DNA from 3 places in the Paraburkholderia sp. SUR17 genome. Region 1 is predicted to be linked to each of the others. Evidence: riboswitches for the same ligand, from Rfam matches in the RefSeq annotation. Region 1 holds a riboswitch; each other region holds the start of a gene.

Region 1 (4,480 bases):
ATGGCTGCGTTCGGGCCGAATGGTCGGATTGCCGTAGTACGGGTAGTACAGGTCGTTGAACGTGGGCGCGCGAAACGCGTCGGACCAGCTCGCCGTGGCCTTCCAGTGCTCCGTGATGTCGAAGCCGTAACCGAGGTAGTAGCTGTTCGCGCCGCCGAAATCCGAGTACTGGTCGCGCCGCACGTTCGCCTGGAACTGGCTGCGTCCGAAGCGCCCCGTATAGCCCGCAAAGCCCGAATCGACGTGGCGGTTCGGCGCGCTGTACTGGTTCGAGTCAAGCGTCTGGTCCAGATGCTCGTAGCCCACCTGGATCTTCTGCTGCGGCGCGAGTATGAAGTCGTTCTGCCAGGTGTACTGCCGGTTGTCCGAGTTGAAATGGTCCGTATAGACGCCGTTGAGCGCGGTCTGGCTGCGGTCGTTGCCCGTTGCGGCAACGAGGTGCGTGGTCCACCAGTCCGTCACCTTGCCATTCGCGAATACCGAGGCCTGCTGCACCTTCGTGTAGAGGTTGTTGAGATCGGTCGGCACGCCGTATGCGTTGTCGTAGCTGCTGTTGCCGTTCGACTGGAAGAAGCGCACGCCGGCGTCCCAGCGCTCGTTGAATGTATGACGCAGCGACGCCGATACGCTTTCGTTCAGGTAACCGTTCGCGTTCGGATTCACGGCCGGCACGAGCGCCGGATTGATCGACGAAAAGCCGTCGTCCTTCGCGCGCGCGAGCGACACGCTGAAGGTCGTCTTGCCCTCGGCATCGAGCGCGCCTGAGACGCCCACCTGCTGGCGCTGCGTGTGATAGCTGCCGTATTCGGTCTCGAAGTTGAAGCGCGGCGGGTAGCTGCCGCCGTTCTTCGTGAAGATCTGCACGACGCCGCCTATCGCGCCGGAGCCGTAGAGCGCCGACACGTTGCCGTTCACCACTTCGACGTGATCGATCTGGTCGAGTGGAATCTGCGCGATCTGCGCGCTGCCGAGGCTCGTTGAGTCCACACGCACGCCGTCGATCAGCACGAGCGATTCGCTTGCATCCGCGCCGCGCATGAAGAGCGTCGCCGTGGAGCCGGGGCCGCCGTTGCGCACGATCTGCGCGCCAGGCGCGAACTGCAGCAGGCCCGGCAGGTCGCGTTGGGTGGTGTCGGCGATGTCCTGGGCGTCGAACAGCGTGCTCTGCGGGATCGCGTCGGCAAGGCGCTGCGGCGCGCGATCCGCGGTGACGACGACGGGAGCGAGGGTCCGGTCGCCGGCGGTGGGGATCTGCGCGGATTGTGTCTTTGTGGCCGCGCTTGCAGCGGCGGCTGGCGCGGCGCGTGGCGCGTCAGTGGTGCTGTCCGTGGACTGGGTGGCAGGGGTTGAGCCGATGTCCGAACTCGACTGCCCGGCCGAGGGCGCAGCGGACTGCGCAAAGGCGGCCAGCGGCAAGCCCGTCAGGGCGAGCAGCGTCGCGCGGGCGATAGGGGTAAGCATGGAGCGATTTTCCTGTGGTAGCGTGCCCGGCTTCGCTCCCCGCGAAGCCAACGCGTCATGAGGCACGCACACACGCCAGACAATCCACCAGGGCCGTAGCCGCTGCCGGCAATGCTGGCGAAGCGGCGCGCCTCGCCCTCTGGCCGGTATCCGGGCTGACGACGCATCGATTCGCCTTCCCACGCACGTGTGCGCAGTGGCTTGCAGGCGCGCCGCTCGACGGATGGAACCGTCGGCAGCGCACGTCGAATCGATAGGCACGCGGTGTCATGCGCGTGCGGTCGCTTACCGTTGCGGGGGCAGCACAGGTTGACGCGTCCGGGGACGGACTGCGCTCCCTGTTTCCCGTTTAACCACGCTTGCGTTGGGCGCAGGCGCGGGCACCAGAGTGCGGCAAGTGTAAGGAGACCCGCTCGCGAGCGTCAAGGAAGCCCTGGACGCGGCCGGGACATGGCGGCGAGACATCAAGAAACGCCCCGAAAACTGTCAAAGATGGTCAAGAACGTGGTAGCGGCAAGTGTCAAATCCGCAGCGGCCTGCCTCGTTTATAGGGGAGCACGAAAGAGCACAACAGCGGGCAGCCATGCACGAAAGTGCCTCGCGGCAAGGGCGCGCCCGCAATTGTCGTTCCGCGGACGCGCGTTGCAGGGGGCTTCGCAGCAGGAAGCCGGCTGTTACGTCTCGAAACGACACAGATGACAGAAGCGTCCGCATTCCGCGCTAAAATGCCCTCCTTTAGAGGACGCAGCACATGCTCAACGAACTCGAAACACTCTCCCAGAACATCGGGCGGCTGATAGAAATCAATCAGCAGCACCACGAGGCGCGTCACGCGCTCGAAGAGCAGGTCGCGCAATTGCACGCGCAACTGGATGGCTCGCGCGCCGAAATCGAACAGCTGCGCGAGGAACGCAACGCACTGCAGGCGGAACGCGACACGCTGTCGGCAAAGATCGACGACGCGCAGGTCCGGCTCAACGCCATCCTCGAAAAACTGCCGCGCGCCAAAGGCCAGGGCGAACCGGACAACCAGCTCGACCTGCTCGCTTCGTCGCAACAGGAAGAAGAGCGCGAAGAAGGACATGACGCGCACGGCGAAACGGCTTCGGGCACTCACGAAGCGCGCCACGGAGAAAACGCATGAGCACGAAACTGATCGAAGTCTCGATTCTCGGGCAGAACTACCGTCTCGCCTGCTCGCCCGAAACGGAGCCCGCGCTGATCGAAGCGGCGGCTCGCGTGGATGCGGAAATGTCGAAGGTGCGCGAACACAGCAACGTGCGCGGCACCGACCGCATCGCGGTCATGGCAGCACTTTCGCTCGCATCCGAACTGCTGCGCCTGCAGACGAGCGTACGGCACGGCGAGGCTTTCCCGGCCGAAGAAATCCGGCGTACAATGCGCCAGATGAACGAGCAGCTGGGTACTGTGATTCAGCAGTACGGCGTGCAGTAAAGATTGAACGGCGGGATTGAACACGGCGCGTTTAATCCATATATACTGCGCTCTTCAACAAACCGGCCGCGCAGCAGTGGCGCGAAAAAACGGTTTCAGCAGGAACGGTTTCAACAGGTTTAGTCAGCTTCCCTGCCTGGTTCGCCAAGGTCATATATTCCTTGAACCAATGCCATGTGCACGGTTGCGGAAATTTGTAGCACGGGCGTGCGCGTCACTCTGTCTGATGTACCCGAAGTGCTGCTAACTGCGACCAATTCTGAACCTCAGGTTCAGGATGCCGGCCTAGCGGCTAAGGCGGGGACCTATTCGAACGGCACCGGACGAGAGTCCGGTGCCGTTTTACTTTGCGGGCTGCTGTCTTGCCGTTCCTTTGCTGTGCAGCCGCCCTCCCCAACGCTCACTTTCGACGTTCACTTCGACTCATGCGCTACTGGCTGATGAAGTCCGAACCGGACGAAGCAAGCATCGACGACCTCGCCAAAGCACCCAGGCACACGCTGCCCTGGACCGGCGTTCGCAACTATCAGGCACGCAACTTCATGCGCGACACGATGCGCATCGGCGACGGCGTGCTGTTCTATCACTCGAGCTGCCCGGAGCCCGGCATCGCGGGGCTCGCCGAGGTGTCGTCCACGGCCTACCCGGACCCAACCCAGTTCGACGCGAAGAGCCCCTACTTCGACCCGAAGTCGAGCCAGGAAGAACCGCGCTGGCTGCTCGTCGACGTGGTGTTCAAGAAGAAGGTGCCGCTGATTCCCCTCGCCGCACTGCGCGAGCACCCAGAGCTTGCCGACATGCGCGTGCTCGCGAAAGGCAACCGGCTCTCCATCACGCCCGTCACCGAAGCCGAGTGGCGCTTCATCACGAAGCACCTCATATAACGCGAACCCGCGGGCCGTGCAGCGAAGCGTCGTGCCGCTCAGGTTCACGACTGTTCGCCGCAATCGTCGAGACGGGGAACCACGCGCACATGATGCAAGCCTAACGGCCACGCAAGCGCCATGCCACGCGTGGGGCGCGGCGGATGTGTATCTGCCGCCGACCTTGCCGCACCGTTGCGCGCTTGCGCCGCGCACGCATTCGAAGGTGCGAAGAACCCGTTCAGAAGGAGTCAAAAAATGACCAGAAAGACTGCGCTTGCCTTGGCGATCACACTCGCCACGGCCGCGCCGCTTGGCCTCTCGCTCGTCCCTTCGGCCGCCTGGGCGCAAAGCGACGCGCGTTATCAGCCTGCGGGCGTGCTCTCGCTTTCTGCGCAGGCGAGTGCCGAAGTACCGCAGGACGTCGTCGAAATCACGATGTTCTACGAGCAGGAAGCGAGCGACCCCGCCTCGCTCACGACCACGCTGAACCAGCACGCAGACCGCGCGCTTCAGCAGGCCAAGGGCACATCCGGCGTAACCGCGCGCTCGGGTCAGTTCTCGATCTATCCGTCCACGGACCGCGACGGCCACATCTCGGCCTGGCGCGGTCGCACGGAGATCGTGCTGGAGTCGCGTGACTTCGCGGCAGCCTCGCGTCTCGCCGGCCAACTCGCGTCCGGCATGCAGGTGGGCAACGT
Region 2 (4,480 bases), on a different replicon from region 1:
GGCTCGGGTCGCGCGCTTGCAGCACGCCGAGCACTTCGTCGAGCGGCAGGTATTCGTACTTCAGCACGGTGTTCAGTTCGTCGAGAATCACCATGCAGTATTCGCCGCTCTCGATCATGCGCACGGCCTCGTTCCAGCCCTTGCGCGCGGTGGCGATGTCGGCGTCGCGGTTCTGCGTGTTCCAGGTGTAGCCGTCGCCCATGGTCACGAAATCGCACTGCGGGTGAGTGCCGAGGAAGTCGCGCTCGGACGTGTGCAGCGCGCCCTTGATGAACTGCACGACGCCAAGGCGCTGGCCGTGCCCCAGCATGCGCACGCCCATGCCGAAGGCGGCGGTGCTCTTGCCCTTGCCGTTGCCGGTGTGCACGATCAGCAGGCCCTTTTCGACGGTGGCCGCCGCCTGCTTCTTCTCGTGTCCTTCGCGGCGCCGTTGCGTCATGCGCTGATGCGCGTCGGGATCGGTCTTCATGGTGTCCTCATGGGTGGCTGATTAGGGCTGTGACGGGATGCGTGCGCGTCGGCAATGGCGACTGTCACGCCGTCGCAGGCGCGTTTCGCTGCAACGAGCCGGCCGCCTCGCGCCGCGAGCAGCGCGCACGGCTCGCACACGGCTGCTACGCCGACATGGTCGAGCGCGGCGGGCGAACGGGCGAGGTCAGGGTGCTCACGCAGGCAGGCGGCGATTTCGTCTGCGGAAAAAACCTTCAGCGGCAATGCGTGACGATGGCAGAACGCAAGCAAGGCGGCCTCGTGCGCTTTCGAGTCGAGGGTGGCGAGGCAGGCGACGTGTTCAGCGATATGCGTTGAAGCGCGGTGTGCAGCGTCATCATCGTCTGCCACATCGCGCAGCGCCGCTTGCACCGCGGCTTCGATCTGAGCGATCGACACGCCTCGCCGGCAGCCGATGCCGAGCACGAGCGAGCGGCCCGAGCGGTGGGTGGCCGCGCGGTTGGCGGCATCGGTGGCTTGGGTGGCATGCGTGGCATCGGCGTCGCGAACCGGCTGTGCGGTTTGCGCGTTCGCGGCGGTCAACGAATCCGGCATTGCGGTGCGGCTCATGCTGGGTTGAATCGACTGGGTTGGATAGGCCCGCGCCCATCCGCAGGCGGGCGCATACGATAGCACAGGCCCCTCGCACAGGCCGCTGACCCAAGCCCCTCACCCAGGCCTCTCCCCCAGGGCCTTTGCAGCCGCCGGGCTTCCTTGACGCGGCCTGCCGTGGCACCTACACTCCGTGGCGATCTGGTGCTCCCGCGCGCGTTCCTTGCGCGCGCAGTTAAACGGGAAACAGCGGTTCGCCGTCTATTGACGCACGGTCCGAACCAAACTGTGCTGCCCCCGCAACGGTAAGCGAAAGCATCGCGACATGCGATGCGGAGCCGGCTTCGATGTATGCGCGCAAGGCCGCGCATGCAGACAACCACTGCGCGAGAAACAACATCACTCGCGTGGGAAGGTGAAGCGGCGCTTTCGCCAGCCCGGATACCGGCCAGAGCGAAGAGTGGGCGCTGCGGGTGAGCGGCGTTCCGCTGGGTCGGCATCGTTATGCGCATGCCGGCCGTTGCTCAATCGGCTCGACCCGCCAGGGCGCCTGACTGCTTTCCAGCGTGGCTTCTTTTGCTTCGGCAAGTCAGGTTGCTTCATGCATCTTCCATGCGACGCGTGAGGCGCGCATCGTGCGGCGTGGCACGGCCACTACCTGAACCATCGAGGCCCCGCATGTCAGAACTCATGCGCAAGATTCCCGTGACCATCGTCACCGGCTTTCTCGGCAGCGGCAAAACCACGCTGCTGCGTCACATTCTTCGCGAGGCCAACGGCCTGCGCGTCGCCGTCATCGTCAACGAGTTCGGCGAACTCGGCATCGACGGCGAAATACTGAAGGGCTGCGGCATCGGCTGCGATGAAGGCGACAACGAAGGCGGCAACGGGAGCGAAGGCCAGCTCTACGAACTCGCGAACGGCTGCCTGTGCTGCACGGTGCAGGAAGAATTTTTTCCCGTGATGGAAGCGCTCGTGGAGCGGCGCGCGCAGATCGACCACGTGCTGATCGAAACGTCGGGGCTCGCGCTGCCCAAGCCGCTCGTGCAGGCCTTCAACTGGCCTTCGATTCGCAACAGCTTCACCGTGGACGCCGTCGTGACGATGGTGGACGGACCCGCCGCCGCGAGCGGCCAGTTCGCCGCGGACCCGAACGCCGTGGACGCGCAGCGCCGCGCCGATCCGAATCTCGATCACGAGTCGCCGCTGCACGAACTGTTCGAAGATCAATTGAGCGCCGCGGACCTCGTCGTGCTCAACAAGACGGACCTCATCGGCGAAGCGGAGCAGGCCGCCGTGGAGGCGCTGATTCGCGAAGAACTGCCGCCGCACGTGAAGATTCTGCGCGCGCAGGGCGGTCAGCTTGCGCTGCCCGCGTTGCTCGGGCTCGCGGCGGCGTCCGAAGCCACCATCGATCAACGTCCCGACCATCACGGCTCGTCGAACGATCCCGACCATCACCATCACGACGACTTCGATTCGGTCGTCGTCACGGGTGCGCCGGCCACGCGCGAGGCGGCCATTGCGGCGCTGGGCGCGCTCGTGGAACGTCACACCATCTACCGCGCGAAGGGCTTCGCCGCGCTGCCCGGCGCGCCGATGCGGCTCGTCATTCAAGGCGTGGGCCGGCGCTTCGACAGCTACTTCGACCGCCGCTGGCGTGAGGATGAAATGCATGACGAAATGGGCCACCAGGCGCGCACGAGCCGCTTCGTCCTGATTGGCGAAGACCTCGATCAGGCCGTGCTGCAAGCAGCGTTCGACGCGGCGCTGGCCTCCACCACCGCCGAAGCCACGGGACGCTAGACCGCCATGCATCTGCTGCGCACCGTACCCGGCGGTTTTGTCGACGACACGGCGGGCGTGATCCGCATCGATCAGCGTCCGGCCGACATCGTCGTGCTCAGTTCGGCCGACACCACGCTCTCGCTGCTCGCGAGCGTGATCGAGCACATGGAGCCGGGTTTTCCGAGCCTGCGGCTTGCGAATGTCGCGTTCCTGCGCCAGCCCGCGTCGGTGGATTTCTATATCGACGACGTGTTGCAGCACGCGCGCGTGGTCGTGGTGGACCATCTGGGCGGCGAAGCGTATTGGCCTTACGGCATCGAGCGCGTGGTGGAACTCGCGCAGCGCAAGGGCCAGACGCTCGCGATGTTTTCGGGCGACTTGCAGGAAGACCCGAATCTCATTGCGAGAAGCACCGCCGATGCCGCGCTGTGCCGGCAACTGTGGCGCTATCTGCGCGAAGGCGGCCTCGCGAATGCCGAAGGCTTCCTGCGCGCTATCGCCTGGCACGCGCTGGGCTGGGGCCGCGAGCCCGCGCCGCCCGTGCCGCTGCCCGCTGCGATGCTGTACTACCCGGCGAATCCCGCGAATGAGGCCCGCACGGCGGCAACCGTGCCGACGGTCGCAGACTGGCAGGCCCGCTGGCGCGAAGGCGCGCCGGTGGTCGCGCTGCTCTTCTATCGGGCGCACGTGCAGGCTGCCAACACGGCCGTGTTCGATGCGCTGATCGAAGCGCTCGAAGCGCGCGGCATGAACCCGTTGCCCATCGCCGTGACGTCGCTGAAAGATGCGATGAGCCGCGACGTCGTCGCGCAGTTGTGTGCCGACCATGGCGTCGCGCTTGTGCTCAATACGACGGCGTTCGCGGCGTCGTCGCTGGATGATCCCGCTGCCCCTGCATCGCTCGCGCTCACGGGCGACGCGCCTGTGTTCCAGGTGATTCTGAGTTCGGGCAATCGCGACGACTGGCTCAAAGACAACCAGGGCCTGCATTCGCGCGATATCGCCATGCACGTCGCGCTGCCCGAGGTGGACGGGCGCATCGTCACGCGTGCCGTGAGCTTCAAGGGTTTCGCGTGGCGCTGCCCGCATACCGAAGTGGACGTGGTGCGCTATCAGCCCGACGCGGAACGCGTGGCGTTCGTGGGCGAGTTGAGCCGGCGTTGGTGCAGGCTGCGCAGCTTGCCGAACGGCGACAAGCGCGTGGCGCTCGTGCTCGCCAACTATCCGATGAGCGAAGGGCGCATCGGCAACGGCGTGGGGCTCGATACGCCGGCGTCGGTGGTGGGCATTCTGCAAACGTTGCTTGCCGAAGGCTATCGCGTGGCCGAAGTGCCCGCAAACGGCGCCGTGTTGATGGACCGCCTGACCGAAGGCGTGACCAACGACCCCACCGTGCGCGACCTGCGTCCCGCCTTGCAGAGCCTTGCGCTCGACGACTACCTCGCGCACTTCAACGCACTGCCCGCCGAGGTGCGCAACGCGCTGAACGCACGATGGGGGGCGCCCGAGCAGGACCCCACGGTGCGCCGCGGCCGTTTCATGATCGCGGGATGGCGCTGCGGCCACGTGTTCGTGGGCATTCAGCCCTCGCGCTCGCGCGAGGCCGCGGACTACGCGAGCTATCACGACGCCGACCTCGTGCCGCCGCACG
Region 3 (4,480 bases), on a different replicon from region 1:
CAAATCGATGCTCGACTGCCGGCTGTGCAGATCGAGGTGCCCGGCGGCGAGCTTGCTCAACTTGCCGAATCCACCGCACAGGCTGAGCCGGGCGACGGGCGCGCGACGCAGATGCTTGAGCACGGCGCCCGCGAAGTCGCCCATTTCGATCAGCGCCATGTCGGGCAGGCCGTAGCGGCGACGCATGGCGTCTTCGCTCGCGTTGCCCGTGCAGGCGGCGATATGCGTGATGCCGTTGGCGCGCGCCACGTCGATGCCTTGATGGATCGACGCGATGTAGGCCGAGCACGAGAACGGCCGCACGATGCCCGTGGTGCCGAGAATCGAGAGCCCGCCCACGATGCCGAGCCGCGGGTTCATGGTCTTGAGCGCGAGAGCCTCGCCGCCTTCCACGCCGATCGCCACCTCGAAGCCGCCCGTGTACGCATACTGCGCCGCGAGTTGCGCGAGGTGGTCGCGCATCATCTGGCGCGGCACGGGATTGATCGCAGGTTCGCCGACGGGCACGACGAGCCCGGCGCGCGTCACGGTGCCCACGCCGGGCGCCGCGTGAAAGCGCACGCCGGGTTCCGTGCTCAATCGCACGCGCGCGAAGACCACCGCGCCGTGCGTGACGTCGGGGTCGTCGCCGGCATCTTTCACGGTGCCGGCTTCGGCACCCTCGGCGCCATCATGACCGTTCACGAAGCGGCAGTACTTGAGCTTCATCGCAACGTGCTGCCCCTTCGGCAAGACGATTTCAGCCACATCACCTGTCTCGCCGCCCAGCAGCAGACGCGCCGCCGCGAGCGACGTTGCCGTCGCACAGCTTCCCGTGGTGTAGCCGCTGCGCAGTGGCCGCGGCGTTTCAGACGTTTCGTCGCGCATCATCGTTGCTCGCCGTTGCGAGCGGTCGCGCCGCCATCATGGGGTAAAGGGGGTAAAGGCTTCGTGACTTCGTAGAGCGTGACCGGCAGCGCCGGCCGCCATGTGTCGAAGCTGCCCAGCGGCAGCGCCTCGTTGAGTGCGATGCGCGTGAGCGTGCCGCCGCAACGGTCGCGCCATGCCACGAGCGCAGCATCGCCCTGCAACGTCACCGCGTTGGCCACGAGCCGGCCGCCTTCGCGCAGGTTCGACCAGCACGCCTCCAGCACGCCGGGCACGGTCACGCCGCCGCCGATGAACACGGCATCGGGTGCCGGCAAGCCAGCCAGCGCATCGGGCGCACGGCCCGCCACCAGCACGAGCCCGGGCACGCCGAGCGCGTCGCGATTGTGCTCGATGAAACGCTGGCGCCCCGCATCGGCTTCGATAGCAAGGGCGCGACATGCGGGATGCGCGCGCATCCATTCGATACCGATCGAGCCGCTGCCCGCGCCCACGTCCCAGAGCAGTTCGCCGGGACGCGGCGCGAGACGCGCGAGTGTGATGGCGCGTACGTCGCGCCTGGTGAGTTGGCCGTCGTTGAGAAAAGCGTCGTCGGGAAGACCGCAGGTGAGCGGCAACGAACGCGCGTGGGTGGCCTCGCACGCGAGGGCTACGACGTTGAGCGCGGCCACGTCCTTTGCTTCGTCGGTCTGCCAGGCGGTTGCGCGCGTGTCGATGCGCCGTTCGCGATCGCCGCCCAGATGCTCGAACACGTGCATGCGCGTGGCACCGAACCCGCGCTCGCACAGCAGCGCCGCGATGGCGGCCGGCGAGCCGCCGTCGCGGCTCAGCACGAAGATGCGCGCGCCGTCGTGAAGATGCGCATTCAGTGCCGCAAGCGGGCGGCCCACCAGCGACACCACCGCCACTTCCTGCAACGCCCACCCGAGCCGCGCCGCCGCGAGCGAGAGCGACGACGGCGCCGGCAGCACGCGCCATTCGTCGGCGGGCAATGCCCGCGCGAGCGTAGCGCCTACGCCGTACAGCATGGGATCGCCGCTCGCGAGCACGCACACCGGCTTGCCGCGACGCGCGAGCACCGGTGCAATGTCAAACGGCGAGGGCCAGGGCTCGCGTTGCGCCCCAATGCGCGCGGGCAGCATGGCGAGGTGCCGCTCGCCACCCACCACCACATCTGCTTCGAGCAACGCGCGCCGCGCGGCTCGGCCGAGCCCGGCAAACCCGTCTTCCCCTACCCCCACCACCGTCAGCCAGGCCGGCATCGCATCGTTTCCTTTGAGCTTGATCAGTGCCGCCTCGCCTTCGCTTGTTCGGGCTTCCATGCGGCCTCGCCACGGGGTCGTGCCCGTCGCAAAAAAGAGGATAATACCGCCTCGCCGGTGCCCTACGGGGCTGAAAAGGGAACACAGCAAAGCTGTGGCTGCCCCCGCAACTGTGAGCAGAAAGTCCGCGCCGCCACGCGCCACTGGACGATCGGGCAAGCCAGCCGATCCACCGGGAAGGCCGGCACGGACGCCGGGTCGCACATGGTGTTCAGCGCGTTTTTTCGTGCGTCGTCCATGAGGCAACCCGGCAAGCTGCGAGCCAGGAGACCTGCCGGCAAGAACGTTCGTGCAAGCCAACACCGGGCGGGGTGCACCGGTGCAGCGTGCTCTCCTCGCCACGCAGGGAGCGCACCTGGCCGCAGCGCGACGCCTGATTCTTCGTTGAGCCTTCTCACCGATTTCACTGAACGAGCGCTGCGCATTGAGCCACGATTTCTCTCTTTCGCTTCGGCCTTCCGCCTGTCCCGCGCTTACGCGCATCGTGAACGCACGCGACGGCGGGTTGTGCCGCATCAAGCTGCCCGGCGGCGAACTGCTCGCCGCGCAGGCCGTCGCGATTGCCGAGGCGGCCAGCGAACACGCGTCCGGCGTGATCGAACTGACGAACCGGTCCAACGTGCAACTACGCGGCGTGCGGGCGGGTCACGAGGCCGCGTTGATCGCGCGACTGCTCGCGGCGGGGCTCGGGCCGCGGCAACTGCCGGGCGCGTCGCCCTTTGCGTCTGACGCGTCATGCAACGCTCCGTCGTTGACCCCGCGCCTCGCTGCCGCCGACGACGTGCGCAACGTGATGGTGAGTCCCACCGCGGGCCGCGATGCCGGCGCGCTCATCGACACGCGTCCGCTCGCCGCGCAACTGCTCGCGCTGCTGGAAGGCGAGCCGCGTTTCGCGGCGCTCTCGCCGAAGTTCGCGTTGCTGCTCGACGGTGGCGAGCAGCTCGCGGCGCTCGATCATCCGCACGACATCTGGCTCTCGGCCATCGCGCCCGAGCAACATGCCGACGAAACGTGGTTCGCGTTCGGCCTCGCGGGCAAGCCTTCGTGCACGCAGCGCTGCGCACTGGCCGCCGTGCAGACGGCCAACGTGCCCGCGCTGGTTCGCGCACTGCTCACGCTCTTTCTCGACCTCGCCGGCCCCGACGACACGCGCATGCGCCACCTCGTCGCCACCCACGGCGAGGCCGCGCTGCTCGAACACCTGGCACGCCGTATCGATTTTCCGTTGCGCCGTGACGCCGCCGTCGACGCGTGGCGCCGCCAGCCGGCCGATGCATCGCTGCGATTCGGCGCGCATCGGCAACGCGATGGCGAACGCTGGTACGTGGGGGCCCAGCCGCCGCTCGGTCGGCTCGATGCGCCCGCGCTGCACGAACTCGCGCGGCTGGTCGAACAGGTCGCCGCAAAGCACGGCCACGCGACGCTGCGCGCCACGCCCTGGCAAGGCCTGCTGCTGCCCGACCTCGAAGCGGCCGCGCTAGCGCAGGTCGAACGTGGGCTGGATGCACTCGGACTGATTCAGGACGCGCGGCATCCGCTCGCAAGGCTCGTCGCGTGCGCCGGCTCACCGGGCTGCGTGAAGGCGCATGCCGACACGAAAGCCGATGCCCTCGTGCTCGCGCCGCACCTACCCGCGGACATGAACGTGGAAGTCCACCTGAGCGGCTGCGTGCGCTCGTGCGCCGCCGCGCACTGCGCGCCCTATACGCTGCTGGCGGTGGAACCGGGACGCTACGACGTCTATCGGCGCATCGAGCAGGCGGCCGCGCAAGCGCCTTCCGATGAAAACGAAGCTCTTGACCTGGCCTTGCGCCCCAAAAAATCGCGCCCCGAAAACCCGCGCTTCGAACACCCGCGCTTCGGCGAACGCCTCGCTGCCCACCTCACCCTCGACCAGGCTGCCCGCATCCTTCACGCGGCACGCCCGGGCGCCGGAGTTTCTTCCCATGCTTGATTACGTCCGCGACGGCCAGGCCATCTACCGCGAGTCTTTCGCGACGATACGCGCCGAGGCCGATCTCTCCCGCATCCCGCCCGACCTCGAAAAGCTCGCGGTGCGCGTGATCCACGCGTGCGGCATGGTCGATATCGTCGAAGCGCTCAGGTTTTCGCCGGGCGCCGCCACGGCGGGGCGCGAGGCACTCAAGCGCGGCGCCCCGATTCTCTGCGACGCCCGCATGGTGGCCGAAGGCGTCACGCGCGCGCGGTTGCCCGCGGCGAACCCGGTGCTCTGCACGCTCGGCGACCCGGCCGTGCCGCAGTTGGCACGCGAGCTTGGCAACACGCGCTCG

The links. A riboswitch is a leader RNA that binds a small molecule or an ion and turns the genes downstream of it on or off. The one in region 1 is predicted to bind cobalamin.
Region 2: it holds a riboswitch for cobalamin, as region 1 does, so the genes downstream of both, cobW (cobalamin biosynthesis protein CobW) here and P2869_RS03895 (TonB-dependent receptor) in region 1, are expected to answer to the same signal.
Region 3: it holds a riboswitch for cobalamin, as region 1 does, so the genes downstream of both, cobG (precorrin-3B synthase) here and P2869_RS03895 (TonB-dependent receptor) in region 1, are expected to answer to the same signal.

Annotation. Positions count from the first base shown of each region.
Region 1 is NZ_CP120508.1:858,593-863,072, reverse strand. Features, by position in the region: gene P2869_RS03895 (TonB-dependent receptor) at 1-1,461, opposite strand, end outside; cobalamin riboswitch at 1,585-1,864, opposite strand; gene P2869_RS03890 (ATPase) at 2,213-2,605, shown strand; gene P2869_RS03885 (cell division protein ZapA) at 2,602-2,916, shown strand; RNA gene ssrS (6S RNA) at 3,043-3,224, shown strand; gene P2869_RS03875 (EVE domain-containing protein) at 3,342-3,800, shown strand; gene P2869_RS03870 (SIMPL domain-containing protein) at 4,038-4,480, shown strand, end outside.
Region 2 is NZ_CP120509.1:1,077,334-1,081,813, forward strand. Features, by position in the region: gene cobO (cob(I)yrinic acid a,c-diamide adenosyltransferase) at 1-469, opposite strand, end outside; gene P2869_RS22330 (cobalamin biosynthesis protein) at 466-1,059, opposite strand; cobalamin riboswitch at 1,227-1,509, shown strand; gene cobW (cobalamin biosynthesis protein CobW) at 1,720-2,847, shown strand; gene cobN (cobaltochelatase subunit CobN) at 2,854-4,480, shown strand, end outside.
Region 3 is NZ_CP120509.1:1,088,991-1,093,470, reverse strand. Features, by position in the region: gene P2869_RS22380 (cobalt-precorrin-5B (C(1))-methyltransferase) at 1-867, opposite strand, end outside; gene cbiE (precorrin-6y C5,15-methyltransferase (decarboxylating) subunit CbiE) at 867-2,129, opposite strand; cobalamin riboswitch at 2,228-2,483, shown strand; gene cobG (precorrin-3B synthase) at 2,614-4,143, shown strand; gene P2869_RS22365 (precorrin-8X methylmutase) at 4,136-4,480, shown strand, end outside.